DNA from 2 places in the Pseudomonas sp. RC3H12 genome. Region 2 is predicted to be linked to the other one. Evidence: predicted binding sites of a transcription regulator. Region 2 holds the regulator's gene; the other holds the start of a gene.

Region 1 (4,415 bases), 270 kb from region 2:
GAAACGCGTGTTGTCGCAGCCTACAATCCAGTCCTTGATCTCCCGGTATACCGGTACCGGCTCTGGTTCCGCCGCGGCGGCCAGGCCCGGCAGCAACGCCAGCCCCAGGGCCAGCCAGTTCCATGTTGTTGCGCGCATCGTGCTGCATTCCTGTCTTGGCGGTGAAAGCCTCGTTCCAGAGGCGGCGCAATGATTCCACAGTTCAAGGGCCAGGTGCGTAAAATCGGCACTGGTGATTGCGTCGCCTGATCTGGCAGTATCGAATGCCATAACGCCAGAGCCGCCGTCATGTCCGCTACCGTCAGCCCGTTGCTGCTTGCCCTGCGCGAAGGTACCCGCGCCTGCCACCAGAGGCTGGAAGCGCGGCTGCCTTTCTTCAGCGAGGGCTTCGACCGCGCGGCCTACGCCGACCTGCTCGGGGCCTACCATGGCTTCCATGCGCCGCTTGATTTGCTGCTGGGCGTCTACCAGAGCGCCGAACGCCACAAGACGCCAATTCTGTCACGCGACTTGGACGCCCTGGCCATCGACATCGAAGCGCTGCCCCGGTGCCACGCCCTGCCTCGCATCGATGACGAAGCCAGCGCGCTTGGGGTGATGTATGTACTGGAAGGCTCCACGCTCGGTGGCCAAGTGCTCAAGCGGGCCATGGCCGAACGCCTGGGTATCGACGCCGACAACGGCGGTGCGTTCCTCGACGTCTACGGCCCGCTGACCGGCGCACGCTGGCGCAGCTTCCTCGAGCGGCTGGCTGCCGCCCCCCCTGAGCCCACCGCCCAGGCCCGGACGGTAGAAGCCGCTGTCGACACTTTCACCTGCTTCGAACAGTGGCTCGAAGAACGACAGGTGCTGGCCTGCTGAACTCCCTCACCGACGGCACTGGTGCAACAGCGACGTTACCAGTGGCGTCATCCCGATGGCCACCACGCACAAGCCACCGCACAACAATGCAAATCCCAGTGCCCGCAACGGGTGCAAGGTATTGAAGAACGCCAGCACCAGCAGCACCAGCAACAGCGCCAGCCAGTAGCGAACTGCCGCCCTTGGAATGGCCACCATCAACAGGTTGAAGAGTACGAAGGCGTAAAACACCAGCATCGTCGCCAAGCCGACGCTGACACCTCGCGCCATCGGCTGGCCGACATGCTGCCGGTAGAGATCGAAGCCAAGGCTCAAGATAAAGGGAAAAGCCACACACACCAGTGCGTGCAGCAGGAAGCGGGAAAGCAGCGGCAACATTCGTCCTTGATCCTGGAGTCGGCCAAAGGTTGCGCATGGCCGTGAGTGAGGAAAGCGGATGCTAATGCCCTGAATAGACGCCAGCAAGCCGCAGCCCCATTGGTCGGCAAACACTCGTGACAAAGACCTGCTTTTCCGACTTTGCGGCACGCAGCAGAATCCCTACGTCTGTGTTTCATGAAATCCTGCAGGATCGCCCCCACAGCAAAGGCGCTGGACAACCTGATAGCGAGCCCCAACATGAACGTCATTGCCTGTGACCTGCACCACCTGGACGCCACCGCGGACCTCTTCAACCAGTACCGGATGTTCTACCAGGAGGCGGATGACCTCCCCGCTTCCCGTGCTTTCCTCAAGGCCAACCTCGAAACCGGCAACTCACGGATCTACCTGCTGCTGGACGACGAGGGTCAGGCCATCGCCTTTGCCCAGCTGTACCCGGCCACCTGCTCGCTGGCGATGAAGCGCTTCTACTGGCTGTATGACCTGTTCGTCGTCCCCCACGCCCGCAGGGGCGGTCATGCCCGTTACCTGATGCAGCAACTGATCGGGATCTTCCAGGCCGAGGGCGCGCAGCGGTTAAGCCTGGACACCGCCAGGAGCAACCTTGCCGCCCAGGCGCTGTATGAATCGCTAGGGTATGAGGCCGAGCAGGAATTCGTGACCTATCACAAGGTGCTCGATCACAGAAGGTAGCCATGGGAGCTTTCGATATCCGCTTTCGCTCAGCGCGAGGGAGGCAGCTATACGCGGGTGTGCAAGACCGTGGAGTAGGAACCCGGCTGGCCCGAAGGCCTCCCACGTATAGCCGCCATTGAGCGACTTGGACCACATCCTCGGGCTTGCACACCCGGTCGTTGAATTGGCAACGACAGGGCGAGATTAGGGAATGCGGCTGGCCAGAACAACAGCTGAAAGGCCGCAAAAGCATGCTTGGGAAACGTCCTACATGAAATAGGGAAAGTCTTAGTAATCGTCCTGAATCAACAGCTCAGACCTCTTCGTGGGGCAAACCCGCTCCTACGCATCTTTGCTACTTGCCCGCCAAGTCAGGACAATTTCTGAATTTCCTGTACACGAAATATCTACTAAAGGTTTATATTCCGCCCGCCGAAACAGAAAAAGTAGCAAGTGGCCACCATCCTAGCGAAGCGGCCATGTACACCCTTCACACTCACGGATGGGCGTCACGATGAAAATAAAAAACAAACTGATCCTGGCCTTCGTACTGGTGGCCTTCATCCCGGTCGCCCTGGTTGGCGGCATCTCGGTGCTGAACATCCGCAGCGAGGCGGTCGATCAGTTCCTCGACAGCAGCACCCGGGAAATTCGCCAGATCGACGGCAACATGCGCCAGTTCTTTGATGGCACGCTGCAGAACGTCGATCAGATGGCCAAGGATCCTGTATACACCTCGGTCACCTCGCTCAAGGACTACACCGGCGCCGATGCCGCCAGCCAGCCGATGCCCGAGGCTGCGCAACGGGTCATCGACGCCTTCGCCCGCTACGGCACCACTCACCCGGCAGCGGCGATCCTTTCAATCGGCCTGGAAGACGGCAGCTACGCCAAATGGCCGGATGACCCACAGCTGGCCAAGTACGACCCGCGCACCCGCCCCTGGTACAAGGCCGCCATGGCCAGCCCGGACAAGACGGTGCGCACCGCCGCGTACTACTACGACAAGGACGACGTGGCCCTGGTCGGCACCGCCCGTGCGCTGCTCGACGTGGCCGGCAAGGCCAAGGGCGTGTTCGTGGTCAGCGTGTCGCTGAAGAACCTCACCGAACTGGTCAAGAGCATCAAGCTGGGCGACAGCGGCTACGTGATGCTGATCGAGGACGGCACCGTGCTGGTCGACCCGCGCAACGCCGGGCACAGCTTCAAGCAGCTCAAGGACCTCGGCGCGCCGTACGCGGCGTTGGCCGCCACCGAACAAGGCGCCACCGAGGTGGTGATCGATGGCGTGCGCTACATGGCCAATGTGTGGACCTCCCCAGGCCTGGGCTGGCGCTTCGTCGGGCTGATCGAGTACAACGAGGTCATGGCCGCGGCCACTCGCATGACCTATGTCACGGCGGTGATCGTGGTGCTGCTGGCGCTGATCTTCGCCGGGGTGGCGGCAGCGTTCTCGCGGGTGATCGTCAAGCCCATCGGCCAGGTGAGCACCGGCCTGCAGTCGATCGCCGAGGGTGAAGGCGACCTGCGCCGCGACCTGCAGGTCCAGGGCAAGGATGAAACCGCCGAGCTGGCCGGCTGGTTCAACAAGTTCCTCGCCGCCATCCGCCAGCTGATCCAGCGCATCGGCGCGGCCTCGACCAACCTGCACGAAGCCTCGCGCAGCAACAGCGAGATGGCCGGTAACATGAACGAGGCCGCCGGGCGTCAGCGCGAGGCGGTGGAGCTGGTGTCCACTGCGTTCAACGAGATGGTCGCCACCGCCAACGAGGTGGCGCGCTCGTGCAGCAGCGCCGCAGATGCCGCCGAACATGGGCACCGGCGGGTGGCCGAGGGCAAGCAGCAGATCGAGGCGACCACCGACAACGTCAATCGCCTGGGCCGGCGCCTGAGCGAGTCATCCCAGGCCATGGTCGAGCTGGAAGAAGGCAGCCGCAGCATCAACCAGATCCTCGGCACCATCCGCGCCATCGCCGAGCAGACCAACCTGCTGGCGCTCAACGCCGCGATCGAGGCCGCCCGGGCCGGCGATCAGGGGCGTGGTTTCGCGGTGGTGGCCGACGAGGTACGGGCACTGGCCAAGCGCACCGCCGATTCCACCGGCGAGATCGACCAATTGCTCAATACCCTCGGCGGCAAGACCCATGAGGTCTCGCAAAAGATGGAAAGCTGCCTGGACCTGTCGCGGGCCAGCGTGACGTCAATCGAAAGCGCGCGTGACAGTTTCGAGGGTATCCAGCTGTCGGTGAACGAGATCCGCGACCAGAACCTGCAGATCTCGGCGGCCGCCGAGGAGCAGCACAGCGTCGCCGAGGAGATCAACCGACACATCCAGCAGATCTACGACGAGGCGCGACTGGTGGAGGGGCTGGCCAGCTCTGCGCAGGCCGACTCTGGCAGGCTGGCGCAGTTGTCGGATGAGCTGAACGGGTTGGTGGGGCGCTTCAAGTCGTAAGGCATCCAGCAGTTGGGGCCGCCAGGCGGCCCTTTTGCCGCGG
Region 2 (4,415 bases):
GTGCTCAAGTACGGCGCGAACAACCTGGCGCTGGTGAGCATGGACAGCTTCCGCATTGGCGCCCAGGAACAGCTCAAGACGCTGGGCCGCATCCTCAATGTGCCGGTCACCTACGTCGACCCGGGCGAGTCACTGGCCCAGGCCCTGGAGCCGCTGCTGCGCAAACGTGTGGTGCTGATCGACACCGCCGGCCTGCAGGCCAGCGACCCGGCGCTGCGCATGCAGCTCGAGACCCTGGCCGGGCGCGGCATCGCCGCGAAGAATTACTTGGTGCTGGCGACCACCAGCCAGAAGCAGGTGCTCACCGCTGCCTACCACAGCTACAAGCGCTGCGGTCTGGCCGGGTGCATCCTGACCAAGCTCGACGAAACGGCCTGCCTCGGCGAAGTGCTGAGCCTGGCCATCAGTCATGAATTGCCGGTGGCCTATCTGACCGATGGGCCGCGCATTCCCGACGACCTGCAGCTACCGCGCAAGCACCAGTTGGTAAGCCGCGCCGTCAGTGTGCAATTGCAAGAAGAGCCCAGCGACGAGGCCATGGCCGACATGTTCGCTGATCTGTACCACAGCCCTGGCAAGCGCGTGGGTTGAGGGTGAATACTGTGCAAAGTACCTACATCATGGGGTTGCCCGGCCGGACCGTGGCCTTGAATGTTCAGCCCCTCATGTGGCCTGGGTCCAAGCGAGACAAGGTAAAGAACAGACATGGGTAGCATGCATCCCGTACAGGTGATCGCCGTGACCGGTGGCAAAGGTGGCGTCGGCAAGACTAACGTTTCAGTGAACCTGTCCCTGGCGCTGGCCGAGCTCGGCCGCCGGGTGATGTTGCTGGACGCCGACCTGGGCCTGGCCAATGTCGACGTTCTGCTGGGGCTCACGCCCAAGCGCACCCTCGCCGACGTGATCGAAGGCCGTTGCGAGCTGCGGGATGTGCTGTTGCAAGGCCCGGGCGGTGTGCGCATCGTCCCGGCGGCCTCCGGCACGCAGAGCATGGTGCACCTGGCGCCCGCGCAACACGCCGGCCTGATCCAGGCCTTCAGCGACATCGGCGACAACCTTGATGTGCTGGTGATCGACACGGCTGCGGGTATCGGTGACTCGGTGGTCAGCTTCGTCCGTGCCGCCCAGGAAGTGTTGCTGGTGGTGTGCGACGAGCCGACCTCGATCACCGACGCCTACGCGCTGATCAAGCTGCTCAACCGCGATTACGGGATGAATCGGTTCCGTGTGCTGGCCAACATGGCCCAGAGCCCGCAGGAAGGCCGCAACCTTTTCGCCAAGTTGACCAAGGTCACGGACCGCTTCCTCGACGTCGCCCTACAATACGTCGGTGCCGTGCCTTACGACGAATGCGTGCGCAAGGCCGTGCAGAAGCAGCGGGCTGTCTATGAGGCCTTCCCTCGGTCCAAGTGTGCGCTGGCGTTCAAGGCCATCGCGCAGAAGGTCGACAGCTGGCCGCTGCCTGCCAACCCGCGCGGGCACCTGGAATTCTTTGTCGAGCGCCTGGTGCAGCCCACCAGTGCAGGGCCGGTGCTATGAACGCGAGCGGTTTCAAGATGTACAGCAAGGCCGCCAAGGATGCGCAGTACGAGCTGATCGAACGCTATGCGCCGTTGGTCAAGCGTATCGCCTACCACCTGCTGGCGCGCCTGCCAGCCAACGTCCAGGTCGAGGATCTGATCCAGGCCGGGATGATCGGCTTGCTGGAAGTGGCCAACAAATACGATGCCAGCAAGGGTGCCAGTTTCGAAACCTACGCCGGTATCCGTATTCGCGGTGCCATGCTCGACGAGGTGCGCAAGGGCGATTGGGCGCCACGTTCGGTACACCGCAATACGCGCATGGTCAGTGACGCGATCCGCTGTGTCGAAGCAAAGACTGGCCGCGACGCTAAAGATCACGAGGTTGCTGCCGAACTCCAATTGAGTCTCGATGATTACTACGGGATTTTGAATGACACCTTGGGCAGCCGCCTGTTCAGTTTCGACGACCTGCTGCAGGACGGCGAACATGAAGGGCTGCACGAGGACGGAGCCAGCGGCCAGCTGGAGCCGGCGCGTGATCTGGAAGACGAGCGCTTCCAGGCTGCGCTGGCCGATGCGATCGCCAACCTGCCGGAGCGCGAACGCCTGGTCCTGGCGCTGTACTACGACGAAGAGCTGAACCTCAAGGAAATCGGTGAGGTGCTGGGGGTCAGCGAATCGCGTGTCAGCCAGTTGCACAGCCAGTGCGCCGCGCGTTTGCGCAGCCGCCTTGGGGAGTGGCGGGCACGTTGAACCCGGGTTCAGTGCAGTCGTTTTTTTGTAGTGCCGAATTGATTGAGCGCGCGCTCGGCGCCGAGCGCGTTAAAGACTGCTTGGAGGTCTAATTGAACAAAGACATGAAAATCCTCATCGTTGACGACTTTTCGACGATGCGGCGGATCATCAAGAACCTGTTGCGTGACCTGGGCTTCACCAACGTCAAGGAAGCTGATGACGGCAACACGGCACTGCCGATGCTCACCAGCGAGCATTTTGACTTTCTGGTGACCGACTGGAACATGCCGGGCATGACCGGTATCGATCTGTTGCGCGCCGTTCGCGCCGACGAGCGCCTCAAGCACCTGCCAGTGTTGATGGTCACTGCGGAAGCCAAGCGCGAGCAGATCATCGAAGCTGCCCAGGCCGGCGTGAACGGCTATGTGGTCAAGCCTTTCACTGCCCTGGCGCTGAAAGAAAAGATCGAAAAGATCTTCGAACGCGTCAACGGCTGAGTCACGTCTGGGGGGCGCAATGGAGTCAACCAACAACTCTTTGGGTGAGTTCGAATCAACCCTGAAGAAGCATGCCCAGGAGCTGGTCGAGAGCCTCGAGCGCGGCCGGTTCGGTGAGGCGGTGCAGCTGATCCACCAACTGAACCAGACCCGCGACCGCGGGCTGTACCAGGAAGTCGGCAAGCTCACCCGCGAACTGCACAGTGCAATCGTCAACTTCCAGATCGACCCGGCCATGCCGCAGGCCGAGGAAGTGTCGCAGATTACCGATGCCGCCGAGCGCCTCTCCTACGTGGTCCGCCTCACCGAAGGTGCGGCCAACCGCACCATGGACCTGGCGGAGGCGTGCACCCCGGTGCTCAATGACCTCGCCACCGAGGCCCAGAGTCTGTCCGCCGACTGGCAGCGCTTCATGCGCCGCGAGGTGGCGGCGCCGGAATTCCGTGAGCTGGTCAAGCGTGTGGATAGTTTCCTGACGCACAGCGCCGAAGGTAATCAGAAGGTCGCGGGCCATATCAACGATATCGTCCTGGCCCAGGATTATCAGGATCTCACCGGCCAGGTGATCAAACGGGTGACCACGCTGGTCACCGAAGTCGAAAGCAATCTGCTCAAGCTCGTGCTGATGGCAAGCCAGGTCGACCGCTTTGCCGGTATCGAACATGACCACCAGCAGCTGCGTGCTGAAAAAGATCAAGAAAAACATCCGACTCGGGGTGAAGGTCCGCAGATTCATGCCGATAAGCGTGAAGACGTCGTGTCCAGCCAGGACGATGTCGACGATCTGTTGTCCAGCCTGGGTTTTTAAGGAGCACGTTTAATGAGCTTCGGCGCCGATGAAGAAATCCTTCAGGATTTCCTGGTAGAAGCCGGCGAAATCCTCGAGCAACTGTCCGAGCAATTGGTCGAGCTGGAAAGCCGGCCCGATGATGCGGACCTGCTCAACGCGATTTTCCGCGGTTTCCACACTGTAAAAGGGGGCGCCGGCTTCCTTCAGCTCAATGAGTTGGTGGAGTGCTGCCACATTGCCGAGAACGTGTTCGACATCCTGCGCAAAGGTGAGCGCCGGGTCGACGCGGAGCTGATGGACGTGGTGCTCGAAGCACTCGACACGGTCAACAGCATGTTCGGCCAGGTACGTGAGCGCACCGACGTCACGCCGGCCACCCGCGAGCTGCTGGCGGCGCTGTCGCGCCTGGCCGAGCCCGCTGGCGCCGAAGAGCCGGCTCCGGTCGAGGTGGCCGTTGTCGCCGAAGCGCCGGCTGCCGAGCCCGACATCACCGACACCGAGTTCGAGCAACTGCTCGACTCGCTCGATGCAGTCAAGGCCGAAGCCGAGGTTCACGAGCAACTGCAGGGTGAACAGGTCAGCGCGGGTGGTGACGAGATTACCGACGCCGAATTCGAGTCGTTGCTCGACCAGCTGCACGGCAAAGGCCAGTTTTCACCCGATACCGCTGCCAGTGAGCCAGCGGCCGTTGCCCCTGCCAGTGATGAGATCACCGACGACGAGTTCGAGTCGCTGCTCGATCAGTTGCACGGCAAGGGCACCTTCGCCGTCGACGCATTGCCTGGCGTTGCTGCGCCTGTAGCCAGTGCGGCACCAGCGGCGACTGACGAGAGCATCACCGAACACGAATTCGAGGCGCTGCTCGACCAG

What was found. The regulator FliA, encoded in region 2, starts transcription of late flagellar genes. The targets are predictions, from matches to a motif close to CTAAAGTTTNNNNNNNNNNNGCCGNTAA.
Region 1: a site for FliA is predicted at 2,329-2,356, ahead of KHO27_RS13410 (methyl-accepting chemotaxis protein). Genes of this name have one in related genera too.

Annotation. Positions count from the first base shown of each region.
Region 1 covers NZ_CP075595.1:2,936,805-2,941,219, forward strand. Annotated here, with positions in the region: gene KHO27_RS13390 (DUF1176 domain-containing protein) at 1-138, opposite strand, end outside; gene KHO27_RS13395 (biliverdin-producing heme oxygenase) at 289-861, shown strand; gene KHO27_RS13400 (hypothetical protein) at 868-1,239, opposite strand; gene KHO27_RS13405 (GNAT family N-acetyltransferase) at 1,480-1,935, shown strand; gene KHO27_RS13410 (methyl-accepting chemotaxis protein) at 2,432-4,372, shown strand.
Region 2 covers NZ_CP075595.1:3,203,945-3,208,359, reverse strand. Annotated here, with positions in the region: gene flhF (flagellar biosynthesis GTPase FlhF) at 1-591, shown strand, start outside; gene fleN (flagellar synthesis regulator FleN) at 706-1,539, shown strand; gene fliA (RNA polymerase sigma factor FliA) at 1,536-2,276, shown strand; gene KHO27_RS14590 (chemotaxis response regulator CheY) at 2,381-2,755, shown strand; gene KHO27_RS14585 (protein phosphatase CheZ) at 2,775-3,563, shown strand; gene KHO27_RS14580 (chemotaxis protein CheA) at 3,576-4,415, shown strand, end outside.